DNA from 2 places in the Lysinibacillus sp. COL-1 genome. Region 2 is predicted to be linked to the other one. Evidence: a T-box and tRNA genes for the amino acid it is inferred to sense, from the RefSeq annotation. Region 2 holds a T-box; the other holds one or more tRNA genes.

Region 1 (9,617 bases), on a different contig from region 2:
GTGAACGAAACAAAATTTTGGACATCAAAATGATGCCAGCAAAACAATTTGAGCTATTCAAATTTCTTTTATGGAGAGTTTGATCCTGGCTCAGGACGAACGCTGGCGGCGTGCCTAATACATGCAAGTCGAGCGAACAGAGAAGGAGCTTGCTCCTTCGACGTTAGCGGCGGACGGGTGAGTAACACGTGGGCAACCTACCTTATAGTTTGGGATAACTCCGGGAAACCGGGGCTAATACCGAATAATCTGTTTCACCTCATGGTGAAACACTAAAAGACGGTTTCGGCTGTCGCTATAGGATGGGCCCGCGGCGCATTAGCTAGTTGGTGAGGTAACGGCTCACCAAGGCGACGATGCGTAGCCGACCTGAGAGGGTGATCGGCCACACTGGGACTGAGACACGGCCCAGACTCCTACGGGAGGCAGCAGTAGGGAATCTTCCACAATGGGCGAAAGCCTGATGGAGCAACGCCGCGTGAGTGAAGAAGGATTTCGGTTCGTAAAACTCTGTTGTAAGGGAAGAACAAGTACAGTAGTAACTGGCTGTACCTTGACGGTACCTTATTAGAAAGCCACGGCTAACTACGTGCCAGCAGCCGCGGTAATACGTAGGTGGCAAGCGTTGTCCGGAATTATTGGGCGTAAAGCGCGCGCAGGTGGTTTCTTAAGTCTGATGTGAAAGCCCACGGCTCAACCGTGGAGGGTCATTGGAAACTGGGAGACTTGAGTGCAGAAGAGGATAGTGGAATTCCAAGTGTAGCGGTGAAATGCGTAGAGATTTGGAGGAACACCAGTGGCGAAGGCGACTATCTGGTCTGTAACTGACACTGAGGCGCGAAAGCGTGGGGAGCAAACAGGATTAGATACCCTGGTAGTCCACGCCGTAAACGATGAGTGCTAAGTGTTAGGGGGTTTCCGCCCCTTAGTGCTGCAGCTAACGCATTAAGCACTCCGCCTGGGGAGTACGGTCGCAAGACTGAAACTCAAAGGAATTGACGGGGGCCCGCACAAGCGGTGGAGCATGTGGTTTAATTCGAAGCAACGCGAAGAACCTTACCAGGTCTTGACATCCCGTTGACCACTGTAGAGATATAGTTTCCCCTTCGGGGGCAACGGTGACAGGTGGTGCATGGTTGTCGTCAGCTCGTGTCGTGAGATGTTGGGTTAAGTCCCGCAACGAGCGCAACCCTTGATCTTAGTTGCCATCATTTAGTTGGGCACTCTAAGGTGACTGCCGGTGACAAACCGGAGGAAGGTGGGGATGACGTCAAATCATCATGCCCCTTATGACCTGGGCTACACACGTGCTACAATGGACGATACAAACGGTTGCCAACTCGCGAGAGGGAGCTAATCCGATAAAGTCGTTCTCAGTTCGGATTGTAGGCTGCAACTCGCCTACATGAAGCCGGAATCGCTAGTAATCGCGGATCAGCATGCCGCGGTGAATACGTTCCCGGGCCTTGTACACACCGCCCGTCACACCACGAGAGTTTGTAACACCCGAAGTCGGTGAGGTAACCTTTTGGAGCCAGCCGCCGAAGGTGGGATAGATGATTGGGGTGAAGTCGTAACAAGGTAGCCGTATCGGAAGGTGCGGCTGGATCACCTCCTTTCTAAGGATTATTTCGGAATACAAACCTAGGGTTTGTAAGATTACGTTTTGCGTTCAGTTTTGAAGGTTCATTCTTTCTTGAATGAAAAGCTTCAAAACTTGTTCTTTGAAAACTGGATAAAACGACATTGAAATTGTAACAAACACATTTATTTTTTTAAGTTTTTTTATAGGCTTAATAACATTAGAAGGTTTCAAGACACGAGCAGTTCTAGGAAGCAATCGAGTGAATGAAGGAGCGTACTTGAGTACGTGACTGATTGAACGAGTGAAGCTGACAACGAAATGTGATGTGTATTGAAAGCCGTTAGGTTAAGTTATTAAGGGCGCACGGCGAATGCCTTGGCACTAGGAGCCGAAGAAGGACGGCACTAACACCGATATGCTTCGGGGAGCTGTAAGTGAGCTTTGATCCGGAGATTTCCGAATGGGGGAACCCACTACGTTTAATCGCGTAGTATCTTGACGTGAATACATAGCGTCTTGAAGGCAGACCCAGGGAACTGAAACATCTAAGTACCTGGAGGAAGAGAAAGAAAAATCGATTCCCTGAGTAGCGGCGAGCGAAACGGGAAGAGCCCAAACCAAGAGGCTTGCCTCTTGGGGTTGTAGGACACTCAATACGGAGTTACAAAAGAGCGAGTTAGATGAAGCGACTTGGAAAGGTCCGCCAGAGCAGGTAAAAGCCCTGTAGTCGAAAGTTCGTTCTCTCCTGAGTGGATCCTGAGTACGGCGGAACACGTGAAATTCCGTCGGAATCTGGGAGGACCATCTCCCAAGGCTAAATACTACCTAGTGACCGATAGTGAACCAGTACCGTGAGGGAAAGGTGAAAAGCACCCCGGAAGGGGAGTGAAAGAGATCCTGAAACCGTGTGCCTACAAGTAGTTAGAGCCCGTTAATGGGTGATAGCGTGCCTTTTGTAGAATGAACCGGCGAGTTACGATTACGTGCGAGGTTAAGCTTTAGAAGGCGGAGCCGCAGCGAAAGCGAGTCTGAATAGGGCGAAATAGTACGTGGTCGTAGACCCGAAACCAGGTGATCTACCCATGTCCAGGGTGAAGGTAAGGTAACACTTACTGGAGGCCCGAACCCACGCACGTTGAAAAGTGCGGGGATGAGGTGTGGGTAGCGGAGAAATTCCAATCGAACTTGGAGATAGCTGGTTCTCTCCGAAATAGCTTTAGGGCTAGCCTCGTGATGAGAATACTGGAGGTAGAGCACTGTTTGGACTAGGGGGCCATCCCGGTTTACCGAATTCAGACAAACTCCGAATGCCAGATATTTATACACGGGAGTCAGACTGCGAGTGATAAGATCCGTAGTCAAAAGGGAAACAGCCCAGACCACCAGCTAAGGTCCCAAAGTAATCGTTAAGTGGAAAAGGATGTGGCGTTGCACAGACAACCAGGATGTTGGCTTAGAAGCAGCCATCATTTAAAGAGTGCGTAATAGCTCACTGGTCGAGTGACGCTGCGCCGAAAATGTATCGGGGCTAAACGATTCACCGAAGCTGTGGATTGACATCTACGATGTCAGTGGTAGGAGAGCGTTCTAAGTGCGTTGAAGTCAGACCGGAAGGACTGGTGGAGCGCTTAGAAGTGAGAATGCCGGTATGAGTAGCGAAAGACGGGTGAGAATCCCGTCCACCGTATGACTAAGGTTTCCTGAGGAAGGCTCGTCCGCTCAGGGTTAGTCGGGACCTAAGCCGAGGCCGATAGGCGTAGGCGATGGACAACAGGTTGATATTCCTGTACCACCTCCTCACCGTTTGAGAAATGGGGGGACGCAGTAGGATAGGGTAAGCGCGCTGTTGGTTATGCGCGTCCAAGCAGTAAGGCGTGTGTGTAGGCAAATCCGCACACTGTAACGTTGAGCTGTGATGGCGAGTCCGTATGGACGAAGTTCCTGATTTCACACTGCCAAGAAAAGCCTCTATCGAGGTGAGAGGTGCCCGTACCGCAAACCGACACAGGTAGTCGAGGAGAGAATCCTAAGGTGTGCGAGAGAACTCTCGTTAAGGAACTCGGCAAAATGACCCCGTAACTTCGGGAGAAGGGGTGCTCTTGAGCGTGCAAGCGCATGAGAGCCGCAGTGAATAGGCCCAGGCGACTGTTTAGCAAAAACACAGGTCTCTGCAAAACCGTAAGGTGACGTATAGGGGCTGACGCCTGCCCGGTGCTGGAAGGTTAAGAGGAGTGGTTAGCGCAAGCGAAGCTGCGAATTGAAGCCCCAGTAAACGGCGGCCGTAACTATAACGGTCCTAAGGTAGCGAAATTCCTTGTCGGGTAAGTTCCGACCCGCACGAAAGGCGTAACGATCTGGGCACTGTCTCAACGAGAGACTCGGTGAAATTATAGTACCTGTGAAGATGCAGGTTACCCGCGACAGGACGGAAAGACCCCGTGGAGCTTTACTGTAGCCTGATATTGAATTTTGGTACAACTTGTACAGGATAGGTAGGAGCCAGAGATCTCGGAGCGCCAGCTTCGAAGGAGGCGTCGGTGGGATACTACCCTGGTTGTATTGAAATTCTAACCCATGCCCCTTAGCGGGGTAGGAGACAGTGTCAGGCGGACAGTTTGACTGGGGCGGTCGCCTCCTAAAAGGTAACGGAGGCGCCCAAAGGTTCCCTCAGAATGGTTGGAAATCATTCGTAGAGTGTAAAGGCACAAGGGAGCTTGACTGCGAGACCTACAAGTCGAGCAGGGTCGAAAGACGGGCTTAGTGATCCGGTGGTTCCGCATGGAAGGGCCATCGCTCAACGGATAAAAGCTACCCCGGGGATAACAGGCTTATCTCCCCCAAGAGTCCACATCGACGGGGAGGTTTGGCACCTCGATGTCGGCTCATCGCATCCTGGGGCTGTAGTCGGTCCCAAGGGTTGGGCTGTTCGCCCATTAAAGCGGTACGCGAGCTGGGTTCAGAACGTCGTGAGACAGTTCGGTCCCTATCCGTCGTGGGCGTAGGAAATTTGAGAGGAGCTGTCCTTAGTACGAGAGGACCGGGATGGACACACCGCTGGTGTACCAGTTGTCTTGCCAAAGGCATCGCTGGGTAGCTATGTGTGGACGGGATAAGTGCTGAAAGCATCTAAGCATGAAGCCCCCCTCAAGATGAGATTTCCCATTACGCAAGTAAGTAAGATCCCTCAAAGACGATGAGGTAGATAGGTTCGAGGTGGAAGTGTGGTGACACATGGAGCTGACGAATACTAATCGATCGAGGACTTAACCAAAACGTTTGAAACATTCAATGAACCGTTTATCCAGTTTTGAAAGAACAACTCTTTCAACTGAATAAGTGAAGTGATGATGGCAAAGAGGCCACACCCGTTCCCATACCGAACACGGAAGTTAAGCTCTTTAGCGCCGATGGTAGTTGGGGGCTTCCCCCTGTGAGAGTAGGACATCGCTTCGCTTATTTTTCGTGGAGGATTAGCTCAGCTGGGAGAGCATCTGCCTTACAAGCAGAGGGTCGGCGGTTCGAGCCCGTCATCCTCCACCATTATTTTTAAAACAGTATAGTATTATCGCGGGGTGGAGCAGTGGTAGCTCGTCGGGCTCATAACCCGAAGGTCGTTGGTTCAAATCCAGCCCCCGCAACCAAATGGTCCCGTGGTGTAGCGGTTAACATGCCTGCCTGTCACGCAGGAGATCGCCGGTTCGATCCCGGTCGGGACCGCCATTTTTTTTGCCGGTGTAGCTCAGTTGGTAGAGCAACTGACTTGTAATCAGTAGGTCGTGGGTTCGACTCCTATCGCCGGCACCATTCCCTTGGAGGGGTAGCGAAGTGGCTAAACGCGGCGGACTGTAAATCCGCTCCTTAGGGTTCGGCGGTTCGAATCCGTCCCCCTCCACCATTTTAGGGGCATAGTTCAACGGTAGAATAGAGGTCTCCAAAACCTTTGGTGTGGGTTCGATTCCTACTGCCCCTGCCAGGTATTGAGGTACTCGTTCATATACAGCTGTTATAATTTATATAGTGGCGATTGTGGCGAAGTGGTTAACGCATCGGATTGTGGTTCCGACATTCGTGGGTTCGATTCCCATCAGTCGCCCCATTTTCAAATTGGGGTATAGCCAAGCGGTAAGGCAACGGATTTTGATTCCGTCATGCCTAGGTTCGAATCCTAGTACCCCAGCCATTTTTCTTTTTTACGAGCCATTAGCTCAGTTGGTAGAGCATCTGACTTTTAATCAGAGGGTCGAAGGTTCGAGTCCTTCATGGCTCATCGTTTTTTAATGAATATTGCGCCCGTAGCTCAATTGGATAGAGCGTCTGACTACGGATCAGAAGGTTATGGGTTCGACTCCTGTCGGGCGCGCCAATAAATTTATGTTTTCGGAATGTAGCTCAGCTTGGTAGAGCACTTGGTTTGGGACCAAGGGGTCGTAGGTTCGAATCCTGTCATTCCGACCATTTTTTATGATAAATGGGGCCTTAGCTCAGCTGGGAGAGCGCCTGCCTTGCACGCAGGAGGTCAGCGGTTCGATCCCGCTAGGCTCCACCAGTTCAATATTTTTGGAGGTATACCCAAGTCTGGCTGAAGGGATCGGTCTTGAAAACCGACAGGCGGGTAACACCGCGCGGGGGTTCGAATCCCTCTACCTCCTCCATTTTGGGTCAGTAGCTCAGTTGGTAGAGCATTAGATTGAAGCTCTAAGTGTCGGCGGTTCGATTCCGTCCTGACCCACCATTATTTGCGGGTGTAGTTTAATGGTAAAACCTCAGCCTTCCAAGCTGATGTCGTGAGTTCGATTCTCATCACCCGCTCCAAAATGGGCCTATAGCTCAGCTGGTTAGAGCGCACGCCTGATAAGCGTGAGGTCGATGGTTCGAGTCCATTTAGGCCCATCATTATTCCGAAGTAGCTCAGTTGGTAGTAGCACCTGACTGTTAATCAGGTTGTCGCAGGTTCGAGTCCTGCCTTCGGAGCCACGGCCCGTTGGTCAAGTGGTTAAGACACCGCCCTTTCACGGCGGTAACACGGGTTCGAATCCCGTACGGGTCATCAAGCATGTAGCACAAATATTGTGTTACATGCTTTTTCTTTTATCAATAAATGATACATTAGTAAAGAGTGAAAGCTACGAATCCGCTATCAATGGTTCAGTAGCTTTTTTACATGACTAATATTTTGTTTCTCCTTTCTATAAGATGTCGCCCACCTCTTTTCCTTCTTCATTCACAATATCTTCTAATCATGATTCGATTCATTATAAATTTGAACAAACTATTTCATATATGCAATATGTATGTTTTTTTATAGCTATTTTCGTGGTGCTTGTCGTTTTGTTCCTCTAATATGAGGATAAGTGGAGGAATCGAAATGAATATACAGGAGATCCAGCAATTTTTAAGTTTATATCAGACAGAACAAGATGAATCAGAGCGTTGGTTAGCGAATAGATTACAACAGATTAAGAATGCAGGTGAGTACGACCCAACAACAGAGGAGCTAGCTTTTGGTGCACGGGTGGCGTGGCGTAATAGTAACAAATGTATTGGTCGTCTGTTTTGGCAATCATTGCATGTAGTAGATGCACGTGCCGTTTTAGATGAACAGGATATTTTTCAAAAACTACTGGAGCATATCGATTATGCAACAAATAGTGGAAAAATCCGTCCAACAATAACAGTATTTGCTTCGAACAGAGTGCGTATATGGAATCATCAGCTAATTCGTTATGCAGGCTATGAAACGGAAGCTGGCGTTATTGGTGATGCACATTCTATTGTTTTTACTAAAGTATGTGAATCGTTAGGTTGGAAAAGTGAGAGGACACCATTCGATGTGTTACCTCTTGTTATACAAGTAGATGAGCGAGCTCCGCAGCTGTTTACAATTCCTGTAGAATATATTTTAGAGGTGCCAATTCGTCATCCAGAGTCAGTGGATGTAGAGAAATTAGGAATGAAATGGTATGCTGTACCCATAATTTCAAGTATGCGTTTTCAAATGGCAGGCATTGATTTCCAAGCCGCACCCTTTAATGGCTGGTATATGGGGACAGAAATCGGTGCACGTAATTTAGCAGATCATGACCGTTATAATATGCTACCAGCTATTGCGGAGGTTTTTAATCTTGATACAACCAAGCAAGCTTCACTTTGGCGTGATCGTGCATTAGTGGAACTTAATATTGCTGTCCTTCATTCTTTTAAAGAACAAGGCGTGAGCATTGTCGATCATCATACAGCTGCTCAGCAGTTTAAATTGTTTGAAGAAGCAGAGGAATCAGCAGGACGAGACGTTACAGGCAACTGGACATGGCTAATCCCACCACTTTCGCCCGCAACGACTCATATTTTCCATAAACCTTATGTCAATATTTATCATACACCCAATTATTTTTATCAAAAACCATGCTATTAACTGATTGTGGAGAGGACGAAACGCTATGTTGAATGAGCAAATTCCGAGTATCCCGTGGTTACAATTGACGACACCTTATGGAAGAGGAACGGCTATCCCTCAGCTGATTGAACAGGAGCAATATACAGAGCTAGCTGAGTTAGTGGAGCATCAAGGTACACTATGGCAGGTCACACCATGGGCTTTGCTTGTCCTTCTAAAAAAGCTTGCTAGCAAAAATACGGGGGATGTCTCTGTACAAGAAGTAGAGCTTTATTTAGCTGTGGCACATGCAATTTCTGAAGATTATCTAGACCCATCCTATTCAGTTCAAACTATGCAGGAGCTGTTAGATGTCAAATATTTATGGATGGATCACGAAGAGAATGATGAGCTGGAATGGGAGGAGGAAACGCCAAAGGGTTATGAGCAGAAAGCTTTTGTAAGCTATTATTATTTTAGTTATATACTCTTACAAGAGGCTGTTCCTATTTTTGCAGCAGTTATAGCTCACAACAAAGAAACAGCAGACCGTCTTACTGAACTGCTAACCTTACTACAGCAATTGGACAAATAAAACGTCTATACCTATATAGAAGTAAAGCAGATGGGAAATATGAGCAGTTATCCCATCTGCTTTATTTTAATGGACATATTCGTCTTTAGAAGCTCTCATTGAGCAAAAGAAAAGAATGGTCGCCACAGCTACAAAGAGCCAACCAGCAATATTCCAGCCACCAAATAAATCATGTAAGTAGCCAAAAAGAATAGGGCCAATGGCGGCAAATAAATAACCTAATGATTGTGCAAAGCCTGATAAATCTGCTGCCTCAAATGCCGTGCGTGTACGAAGTGTAAAGAACATCATCGCTAAGGCAAATGAAGAACCTCCTGCTAAACCTAAAAGAATCATCCACAGTACCCCAAGACTTGTCCACTCCATGACAACTCCAGTAAAGCCTATTAAATAGAAGAATGTAAACATCACTACAAGAGGTCTTTGAGAAGCCATTTTACTTGCAATGATAGGCACAGCCAATGCCATTGGTACTTGTGAAAATTGCATGATAGAAAACATCCAACCAGCTTTGTCAGGAGCCAATCCCTGGGCGATGTAGATTTCGGGAATCCAAGCAGCAGTCGTATAAAATAATAAAGACTGTAATCCCATTGCACCTGTGACAGCCCAAGTAACAGGTGACTTCCATAAGGGTGTACTCGTCATTTTAGAGGTAGTGGCTGGCTCAGGTTTATTTGATTTCAATTGAGGTATCCAAATTAAAATCGTTACGACCACTAGTACAAGTGCAATGGACAGCGCTCCTTGCCAGCCAAATGATGAATTGGCTATAGGATAGCTAATACCTGCGCCAAGCCCAGCCGTTAAGTTCATCGACATAGTGAAAAATGCCATTAATAAACCAACATGGTATGGAAATTTTAATTTTAATAATCCTGGAATCAGCACATTTCCAAATGATATGGCTATGCCGATGAGTACAGTACCAAATACAAGTAACCCCGTTGTACCAAGGGAACGTAGAACAATCCCCAAGGCTAATAAAATAGTGGATAAAAATAGTGTTAGCTCAAGCCCTAGTTTGCGTGCTACAACGGGCGCAAATGGTGAGATGGTAGCAA
Region 2 (9,617 bases):
ATTTGGCCATCAACAGAAGAAGTTAATGCAGTATTAAGTACTGTTGTTAACCGTGAGTTATTCCAAAAAGAATACGAAACAGTATTCACAGCGAACGAAAAATGGAATGCAATTGAAACATCAACTGAGTCTCTATACACATTTGATGATAAATCAACTTACATCCAAAACCCACCATTCTTCCAAGGTCTTGCAAAAGAGCCAGAAGCAATCCAAGGCTTAGACGGCTTACGCATTATGGCGAAGTTCGGTGACTCAATCACAACTGACCATATTTCTCCAGCTGGTGCAATCGGTAAAGATACACCTGCAGGTAAATATTTAATTGAAAACGGTGTTGCAATCCGTGACTTCAACTCTTACGGTTCTCGTCGTGGTAACCACGAAGTAATGATGCGTGGTACATTTGCAAACATCCGTATCCGTAACCAAGTGGCTCCTGGTACAGAAGGTGGATTCACTACTTACTGGCCAACAGGCGAAGTAGAGTATATCTATGACGCATGTATGAAATACCAAGAGCAAGGTACTGGCTTAGTCGTACTTGCTGGTAATGACTACGGTATGGGTTCTTCTCGTGACTGGGCTGCGAAAGGTACATTCCTACTTGGCGTGAAAACTGTTATCGCACAATCTTACGAGCGTATCCACCGTTCTAACTTAGTAATGATGGGTGTTCTTCCACTTCAATTTATGCCAGGTGAATCTGCTGAGACACTAGGCTTAACTGGTAAAGAAGAAATCTCTGTTAACATTACTGACAACGTAAAACCACGTGAAATCTTAACAGTAACTGCTAAATCTGAAGACGGCACAGTTAAAACTTTCCAAGCTTTAGCTCGTTTCGACTCAGAAGTAGAAGTAGACTACTACCGTCACGGTGGTATCCTACAAATGGTTCTACGCGCAAAAGCTGCTGAGTAATCATCATCATAAAAACCGATCTCTTAGGAGGTCGGTTTTTTTATATGGAGGATAAAAATTAGATCGAACCAAATGACGGATATATTGGATAATTATATTTTAATTTCCAACTAACCTAGCATTTTCCCAAATCTTTAGATAAAATTAATATGTAAGCATTACATTTTACATAAATGGGGGGACGATTAATTATGACAAAGAAAAAACATAAGCTTTATACGGCGGCAACAGCTGCAATGGCGGTTACAACTGTTGCAGTAGTACCTGTTTCGGCTGCTAGTCCATTTTCAGATGTGAGCGAAGATCATGCATATTTTAACGGTATTTCCACATTACATGCAGCAGATATTATTCATGGTTTTCCAGATGGTACATTTAAGCCCTCACAGGACGTAACACGTGGACAGGCGGCAAAGATGATAGCAAGTGCTTTTCAATTAACAACAACGGATTTGACTGTAGAAAATCCGAATTTCAAGGATGTTGACTCATCTAGCCCATACTATAAGGCGATAGTTACACTAGTAAATCTTGGGGTTGTACAAGGCTATGAGGATGATACATTCCGTCCAGATGACACGATTACACGTGGTCAAATGGCGATAATGGTAGCAGAGGCAGCAGGTTTAACAGCGAAAGGCAAAAGCCCATTTACTGATGTACAGCAAAATAGTCCATTTGCAGAGGCAGTAACAGCACTGTATGAGGCAGGCGTTGCGAAGGGGGTTTCTGCCACAGAATTTGGTGTAGATAAAAATGTTACGCGTGGTCAGTTAGCAACATTTATCGTCAACGCATTAGACTTACCTGTGGATACACAGCCTATACCGGAAGAAAAAGGGGAAGACCCTAAAGGGGAGCAGGTAAAGGAAGAACAGTCTACTACAACAAAAAATAGTGCTTTGTTAGAGGAAGTATTTACTAAAACAGTAGCCAAGCAAAAAGAGCTAAAAAGCATGAAGGCTACCATGACCATCTCTCAGTCAGTGGAGGCAAACGATGGCAAGGAAACCATGAAAGTGGATTCTAAAGGCAACATGAAGATGGAAATTGTTACAGAGCCGATGCAATTCTTTGCTGATGGTACAATGTCGCTAACAGATCCAACAAGTGGTGAAGCGATTAATTTGCCGATTAAAATGTATATGACGGCTAAAGATGGTATGTATATGTATGAGGCAGAGCAAAAGGCTTGGATAAAGTTCCCGAAACAATTATTTGAGGATGTACTTAGCCAAACAGGGATACAGCCAGATGCAACGGAACAATTGGAGATGCTACAAGCATTTGCTGAAGATTTCACATTAGTTGAAACAGCAAATCGTTATGAATTAACACTAAAGGGTGCTGGGGATAAATTCACAGAGCTAGTGAAGCAGCAGCTTGGCGCAATGAATTTAGGAATGGATGCCGATCTAGAGGCACAATTAGGTAACATGTCCTTTGATAGTCTCACATATAAATTATTGATTAATAAAGAAACATTTGATGTAGAAGAAATTGCTATGGATATGACCTTAAAGATGAAAGTGGAAGGCAATTCGATCAAAACAAGACAGCAAACTACAATTAAATATCATGATTTCAATGCGGTAACAACGATTACGATTCCAAAAGATGTGCTAGACAACGCGAAGGAAATGGATTTTAACACATCAGAAACAGCACCATTAGAAAAATAATAGCAATAAAGTAAAAAGTAGGGTTACATCATAATATTTGGTGTAAGCCTGCTTTTTATCCTGCTGTAAATCATGTTTAAACGATGTTTAATAACTCAAAACTGGTAGTCAGTGCCTTAGCGGTTCGTGATTGACACCTATATATTGATCCTTAATCAGAACTATATCATTAGTTTCAAGAAGTAAAGAGTTAGGAGTGAAGTTATTACAATCAATATCAGAAAACAAATGTACATAATGAAGCTGTCCAAAATGAACTCTTTTGGACAGCTTTATAAAATTATTTAAAGCCCATTAAATCCTTTACTTTCAATGTATTATCAGGTGATGTTAGCATTTCAAGTAAGCCAAATGCGACATCGAATGCAGTGCCTGGGTTCGAAGATGTAATAATGTGCTCTGTGTAGACAATTCGTTCATTAGCAACATTTGCACCATAGGATTGAAGCTGCTCTAATCGTTTACTTGTTGGATGATTATAAGTTGTCGCCTTCTTATTTTGTAGAATACCGCTATGCCCTAATATTAGGGAGGCTACACAGATTGTTGCAATAGGCTTTTTCTGTTCATCAAAATGACGCACAACTGTTTGAAATTCCTCGCTAAAGGCATCTTCGTAAAAGCCTGCTTCCTCAAAGCCCCCTGGGATTGCTAAAGCATCAAAATCCTTTAAATCAATTTCATGCAGCAATTTTTCAGGAATGACGCTAAAATTCCATGTACATTGCAATTGTTTATGTAACCCGACTGTAATGACTTCTGTTGATTCATCGCCTTCCCATTTATTCCAGCCAAGCACATCTGTAAAAACACTGGCTTCCAGGGCCTCGAAGCCATTTGCTAAAAGTAATAATATTTTTTTCATATTGATTCTGCCTCCTTTATTGCTTTTATTGTAATCAAAAGAGCTGAATGTTAACAGAAGCTGTATAATGTATTTTGGATAAAAAACTTTATTTGAAAAGGTATTATAGAAAAAATAATTGATTTAGAAAGGTGAAGGACCATGGATCAAATTGATATACAAATATTACAGCAATTACAGCACAATGCAAAAATCTCGATGAAGGAATTAGCAGCAATTGTTCATTTATCTTCTCCCGCTGTTATTGAACGGGTCAAAAAGCTGGAGGAACAAGGTGTGATTGAAGGGTATCATGCAAGGGTGAATTTGAAAAAGATGGAGCGCACTATTGAGGCCATTATTTTATTTAAATCCATTGATTGTAAAAGCCTCTCTGCATTTTGTAAGGCTCATCCTGATGTCTTGGCGTGCTATCGAGTGGCGGGGGAAATTAGCTATATTGTCAAACTAGCGACTTATTCAGTAGAAACATTAGAGCAGTTTATTGATGCAGCTATGCCCTATGGTACACCTTCTACCAATATCGTGTTATCTTCAACGGAAAAAAAGGTTATTAGCCCGTTTGCTGACAATGATTTAGAATAAATGACAAAAAAAGCAAACCTCGAAGCTATGAGCACCGTTTATAGGAAAGAGAGGGCTCATTTACGAACTAGAAAGAATAATGGAACAGCATACAGAGAGGCTTATTCGTCTTGCCTTTTACTATGGAAGAGATTGACAAAGTGCAGAAGATATCGTGCAGGATGTCTTAATTAAATTTTATGATAACCAACAAAACTATGAGGAACGTGGCGAACTAAAGGCTTATTTATCGAAGCATCGAGGCAAAGATTTACGCAGTTGGGCCTATTGCAAAATTCAAGTACAACAGAAGCTTTTTGCAAAGCAAACTACCACTAGAAGGATATACTTGTACAGCAAGACGAACGCATTTTGATTGAAAATGTGATTCTAGCACTCCTATTCAAGCAGCGTGAGGTCATTTTTAAAACAATGTCTGTGGTGGATATAATTATCTGTAGATGAATTGGTGCAAAAACATAGCAATGGTACACGTTTTCCTTTAGTGGATGTCCCAAAACGCTATCAAAGTACAATATAGCCAGGTGATTGGGAACAATGCCTCTCAACCTCTCATCGATTTTCCTAGAGATGAAAATAGTGGAGGAACTTCAATAAAAGGAAGCTAGATATTCAACGTTTTAGAATGTCTAGCCTTTTCTGTACAATTGGATTAAAATACAATAGTTGTAACATTTTTCTATGCAGGAGGTGTTGAATTGGTATTTGCTCTATTAGATAATGCGACAGCCTTTTTCCTAAGCTTACCTCTTCTACTGATTTATTTAAAAAGTATACCGCAGGAAGAATCCTTATGGCGGTGGTCGATGCCTTTATGGTTGTTGAATTACAATGTCATTCGATATTTTGTCTCGGATGGCGAGATTTTTTGGGTTGTCCTTTGTTGGCAGTTATTATTTTTATGGCCAATAAGTCTAGCAATATATATTCATTTATACAATAAGGAAAAGCAGTGGGCGTTTTACATAGGATTAAAGAAAAAGCATGTACTCATTGTGGCTTCATTGATGGTGCTATTTGGGGGAGCTCTCATCTATTCACTTCATCAGGCAAATGAGCAAGTGATTGTTTTTCATCAGGAGGTCATGGAAGAACTTGAGATCAGTTCAGATCGACAGCATTATTTAATGTATAATGCGAATGCACCTTCTACACTTCTTGGTGTAGCGGATGACATAGCTGAGGTACGCAGAGGTCGGGTTTATGCAGCCACTTTCCCTTGGAGCAGCAAGGTGATTGTGCACCTAGATAATTGGCAAAAGGAATTGACCTATGTCCGTTTTTATAATGGATGGAAGCTGGATGGGCTATACCGAGAAAGTAGTACGGAGTATCACAATGAATAAGCAAAGTGGAATTAGCCAGTTGTATTGAAGGAAGATGAATTGAAGGCTAGATTAATGGCATTGAAAAAGGGTCAGGCTACTTGGCAGCAAGAGCATCAACAGCAGGTTTTGCATGCCATGCTAGCACATATCGGTTCTACTGAAGTGAGCTACGAGATACATGGATTTAGGGCAGCTTTTATGAATGGATTTTAGAAAAAATTTGCTGAATCATCGTTGCTTCATTGAACTTTGGGATTAAAGCTTAAACCATTTATTATTCAAAGGAATCTGATTGGGTTTTTTACTCACTCGTTTACAATCTTATTGCTCGTACTTATTTTAGCTAGGGATCTACACAGATATTTTTTTATCTAAGGATAGCATGAGGCTTGTCAAACGAAGTTATGAACTTACATATCATCTGAAAAGGATGTAAGAAGCTATGTACCTGGCAAAGGATGGGCACATAGTGTGGCACATGTATCGGATGCTATTGATGAACTAGTGAAAAATCCTAAAATGAATGGATCAGCCTATGTCGCTATGTTACATGCACTTTGGTTTTTCTATTTACAACCTGCTTATGTATTTATTCATGATGAGGAGGAAAGGTTGTTAGTCCTGATTTTCGCTATGTTGGAAAAATGAAATCATCCAAATATTGCAGCAAACACTGTCAACAGTAGCCACATTAAAGGGGCAATTGGATGAAGTAAACTTTTATATCGGGCTATTTAATGTCAAAATATTGCTGAAGAGCTTTATTCAAACCAATCCGCAATCTTAATATATGACTCTCCATCAAAGTATTGTCACTTGTCTCAACGAAATTTTTTAAGGTTGTCCACTGTTGACAGACAATTGGTAATTTGTTACGATGAGTGACAATAAAAGCATACAAATTCGTTGATGAGAAAGAGTAGTGTTTCATTTTGTTCTACAGAGAGCCGACATTTGGTGGAAGTCGGTGTGCAGGTGTTACATGAAAATCCTCTCTGAGAAGATTGGCTGAATAGAGTAAGCCAATCCGGGTGTCTACCGTTAAAAAGAACACGTATGATTGTACGTTGCTGAGCGCTATTGACCATTGTGTCAATAGAATTAGGGTGGTATTCGCGGTTAACCCCGTCCCTTTCCTTGGGACGGGGTTTTTTGTATGCCTTTTATACAAAATGGATTGTATAGGAGGAACTCATATGCAGGAAGAACAAAAGAAGGAAACAGTGGTTGAACGAGAAACAAGGATTCGTGCGTTGTGGGCGCAAGAAGGAACCTTGGCAAAGTCCATCAACAATCGTGCTGGACAGCAGCCCTTTGTATTTTACGAGGGACCGCCAACAGCGAATGGTTTACCACATGTTGGTCATGCTTTTGGCAGAACAATTAAAGATGTTGTGGCACGCTATAAAACGATGCAAGGCTATCTCGTTGAACGAAAAGCAGGCTGGGATACACATGGATTGCCTGTGGAATTAGGAGTAGAAAAGGCATTAGGCATCTCTGGGAAGCAGGAAATTGAGAATTACGGGGTAGAGCGATTTATTCAGGCATGTAAAAAGAGCGTTTTTACCTATGAGCAAAAATGGCGTACCTTTACCGAGCAGCTTGGCTACTGGCTTGATATGGATAATCCTTATCTGACACTAAGCAATGATTATATCGAATCTGTGTGGCATATTTTAAGCCATGTACACAAGGAACAACTTTTATATAAAGGGCATCGTGTTTCACCTTATTGCCCTAGCTGCCAAACATCCTTAAGTTCACATGAGGTAGCACAGGGGTATAAGGATGTCAAAGACTTATCCGTTACAGCGATGTTTAAGCTTCGGGATCGCGACGAATATTTCTTAGGCTGGACAACGACGCCTTGGACATTACCTGCTAATGTAGCCTTGGCTATGAATCCATCTCTTCAATATGTACGTGTAAAGCATGAGAATAACATATACATCCTCGCTAAATCACTGGTAGAAAAGGTTTTTACAGAGCCTATCGAAGTACTAAGTGAGCATGATGGGCAAGAGTTTGCGGGTGTTTCCTATCAACCACCATTTTCTTATGTAACGGTCGAAAAAGGGCAAGTTGTCGTTATGGCGGATTACGTGACGGAGCATAGTGGAACAGGAATTGTGCACATTGCTCCAGCCTATGGAGAGGACGATTATAAAACAGTACAGTACCATGGTTTGTCCTTTGTCAATGTAGTTGATTTAAAAGGCTGTTATACAGAAGCTGTGTCTGAGCTTGTCGGACGCTTTGTAAAAGATTGTGATGTTGATATCATTAAAATGCTAGCGGCAAAAAAACTTCTATTTGCTAAAGAGAAATATGAGCATAGCTACCCACATTGCTGGCGCTGTGATTCACCTTTGCTGTACTACGCAACAGATAGCTGGTTTATCAAGATGTCAGCATTAAAGGAGCAGCTTTTACAAAATAATCAGCAAGTGACATGGTATCCAGGTCATATTAAGGACGGTCGATTTGGCAACTTCCTAGAAAATTTAGTGGATTGGAATATTAGCCGTAATCGTTACTGGGGTACACCATTGAATGTCTGGGTTTGTCGGGAGTGTGCTCATGAGGTGGCTCCAAGTAGTGTTGCAGCATTAAGAAAATTAGCTAAAGGGGCTTTCGATGAAAATTTAGAGCTTCATAAACCATTTATTGATGACATTGTCTGTACATGTCCTGTCTGTCAAGGAGACATGAAGCGGACGCCAGAAGTTATTGATGTTTGGTTTGACAGTGGCTCGATGCCATTTGCCCAGCAGCATTATCCTTTTGAAGATGTCACGACTTTTCGTCAGCAGTTCCCTGCAGATGTCGTCATTGAGGGAATCGACCAAACAAGAGGCTTTTTCTATAGCTTATTAGCGGTATCGACGTTATTTACAGGCAAGCCACCTTATAAAAATGTTCTATCGTTAGGGCATGTCTTAGATGAGCATGGGCAGAAGATGTCAAAAAGTAAAGGTAATGCTTTAGAGCCTGTTGAATTAATCGAGCAATATGGAGCGGATGCTTTACGGTGGGCATTTTTAGTCGACAGCTCCCCTTGGAATCCGAAGCGTTTTTCTAAGAAAATTATCTTAGATGCGAAATCGAAACTAGTGGATACACTTGACAATACGTTTAAATTTTATGCAATGTATGCCCATATCGATGGCTTTACGTATGATGCTACAAATAAAGGGAGTCGATCACCTCTAGATCATTGGATTTTGTCTCGTCTCCATCACACTATCCAACTTGTCACAACGTTCATGGATGATTATCAATTTACACAGGCTACACGAGAAATTGCTCAGTTGGTAGAGGAGTTAAGCAATTGGTATATTCGCCGTTCACGAGCTAGATTTTGGGCAAATGGACTGACAGCAGATAAACGAGGTGCATTTAGTACGCTTTATGAAGTGCTTACATCTATTTGTCAATTGGTAGCACCGTTTACGCCATTTATTGCTGAAGACATCTACCGTCAATTATGTGGGAAAAGTGTTCATCTGGAGAACTACCCAGCATGTGACGAACAATTAGTGGATGTCAAGCTTGAACAAGAAATGGCAATGGTTTTAACAGTAGTGGAACTTGGACGCAGCATTCGCAATAGTCAGGGAATGAAGGTTAAGCAACCTTTAAGTGAACTCATTGTTGCCGTAAAAGGAGACCTGATGGATTTTCAAGTCTATAGTGAGCTCATTCAAGATGAGTTAAACATCAAAGCCTGTAGGTGGGCGCATGATTTTTCAGCCTATGAAAGCATCCAATATAAGCTGAATTTTAAAACTGCTGGAGCTGCATTTGGTGCAAAGGTTAATCAAGTAAAAGAATATGTGATGGCATTAACGAATGAAGAAAAGCAAAAGCTTCAGCATAATGGTTCGATTAATTTTGAGATGGAAGGACAACAGCTAACATTATTAGCAGCCCATGTTGTTGCTGAAGCGGTTGTGAAGGAGTATTATAGGTTAGCTGAGGATAGCACATGTCGTGTATTGATGAATGTTCAACTAACAGAAAGCTTGCTACAAGAAGGGCAAATGCGAGAATTAATTCGCACAATTCAAGACGCAAGGAAAAAATGGCAGCTACCAGTGGTCCAATATGTGTCGATTGCCTTTAACGGTAGTACAAAGGTACTTTCTATCATCCGACAGCATGAAGCAATATTACAAGCGAATGTATTAGTCAAGGCTATTCATTATGGTGAAGCGTGGTCTAAAGCGA

What was found. A T-box is a leader RNA that pairs with one kind of tRNA and senses whether it is charged. The one in region 2 lies ahead of ileS (isoleucine--tRNA ligase), so its partner is inferred to be a tRNA-Ile.
Region 1: it has a tRNA-Ile gene. The T-box ahead of ileS (isoleucine--tRNA ligase) is inferred to sense a tRNA for this amino acid. The anticodon was not compared.

What each region holds. Positions count from the first base shown of each region.
Region 1 covers NZ_JCAWSJ010000002.1:640,523-650,139, forward strand. Annotated here, with positions in the region: rRNA gene AC6BKE_RS03580 (16S ribosomal RNA) at 68-1,619, shown strand; rRNA gene AC6BKE_RS03585 (23S ribosomal RNA) at 1,929-4,856, shown strand; rRNA gene rrf (5S ribosomal RNA) at 4,923-5,038, shown strand; tRNA gene AC6BKE_RS03595 (tRNA-Val) at 5,050-5,125, shown strand; tRNA gene AC6BKE_RS03600 (tRNA-Met) at 5,152-5,226, shown strand; tRNA gene AC6BKE_RS03605 (tRNA-Asp) at 5,230-5,305, shown strand; tRNA gene AC6BKE_RS03610 (tRNA-Thr) at 5,314-5,389, shown strand; tRNA gene AC6BKE_RS03615 (tRNA-Tyr) at 5,397-5,480, shown strand; tRNA gene AC6BKE_RS03620 (tRNA-Trp) at 5,485-5,558, shown strand; tRNA gene AC6BKE_RS03625 (tRNA-His) at 5,606-5,681, shown strand; tRNA gene AC6BKE_RS03630 (tRNA-Gln) at 5,691-5,765, shown strand; tRNA gene AC6BKE_RS03635 (tRNA-Lys) at 5,780-5,852, shown strand; tRNA gene AC6BKE_RS03640 (tRNA-Arg) at 5,872-5,948, shown strand; tRNA gene AC6BKE_RS03645 (tRNA-Pro) at 5,964-6,040, shown strand; tRNA gene AC6BKE_RS03650 (tRNA-Ala) at 6,056-6,131, shown strand; tRNA gene AC6BKE_RS03655 (tRNA-Ser) at 6,145-6,237, shown strand; tRNA gene AC6BKE_RS03660 (tRNA-Phe) at 6,242-6,317, shown strand; tRNA gene AC6BKE_RS03665 (tRNA-Gly) at 6,324-6,397, shown strand; tRNA gene AC6BKE_RS03670 (tRNA-Ile) at 6,402-6,475, shown strand; tRNA gene AC6BKE_RS03675 (tRNA-Asn) at 6,483-6,559, shown strand; tRNA gene AC6BKE_RS03680 (tRNA-Glu) at 6,561-6,632, shown strand; gene AC6BKE_RS03685 (nitric oxide synthase oxygenase) at 6,951-7,997, shown strand; gene AC6BKE_RS03690 (hypothetical protein) at 8,023-8,553, shown strand; gene AC6BKE_RS03695 (CynX/NimT family MFS transporter) at 8,620-9,617, opposite strand, start outside.
Region 2 covers NZ_JCAWSJ010000004.1:2,296,862-2,306,478, reverse strand. Annotated here, with positions in the region: gene acnA (aconitate hydratase AcnA) at 1-924, shown strand, start outside; gene AC6BKE_RS19710 (DUF6612 family protein) at 1,116-2,606, shown strand; gene AC6BKE_RS19705 (DJ-1/PfpI family protein) at 2,887-3,471, opposite strand; gene AC6BKE_RS19700 (Lrp/AsnC family transcriptional regulator) at 3,613-4,056, shown strand; gene AC6BKE_RS19695 (hypothetical protein) at 4,755-5,402, shown strand; gene AC6BKE_RS19690 (hypothetical protein) at 5,457-5,597, shown strand; gene AC6BKE_RS19685 (DUF2785 domain-containing protein) at 5,856-6,032, shown strand; T-box leader at 6,282-6,520, shown strand; gene ileS (isoleucine--tRNA ligase) at 6,581-9,617, shown strand, end outside.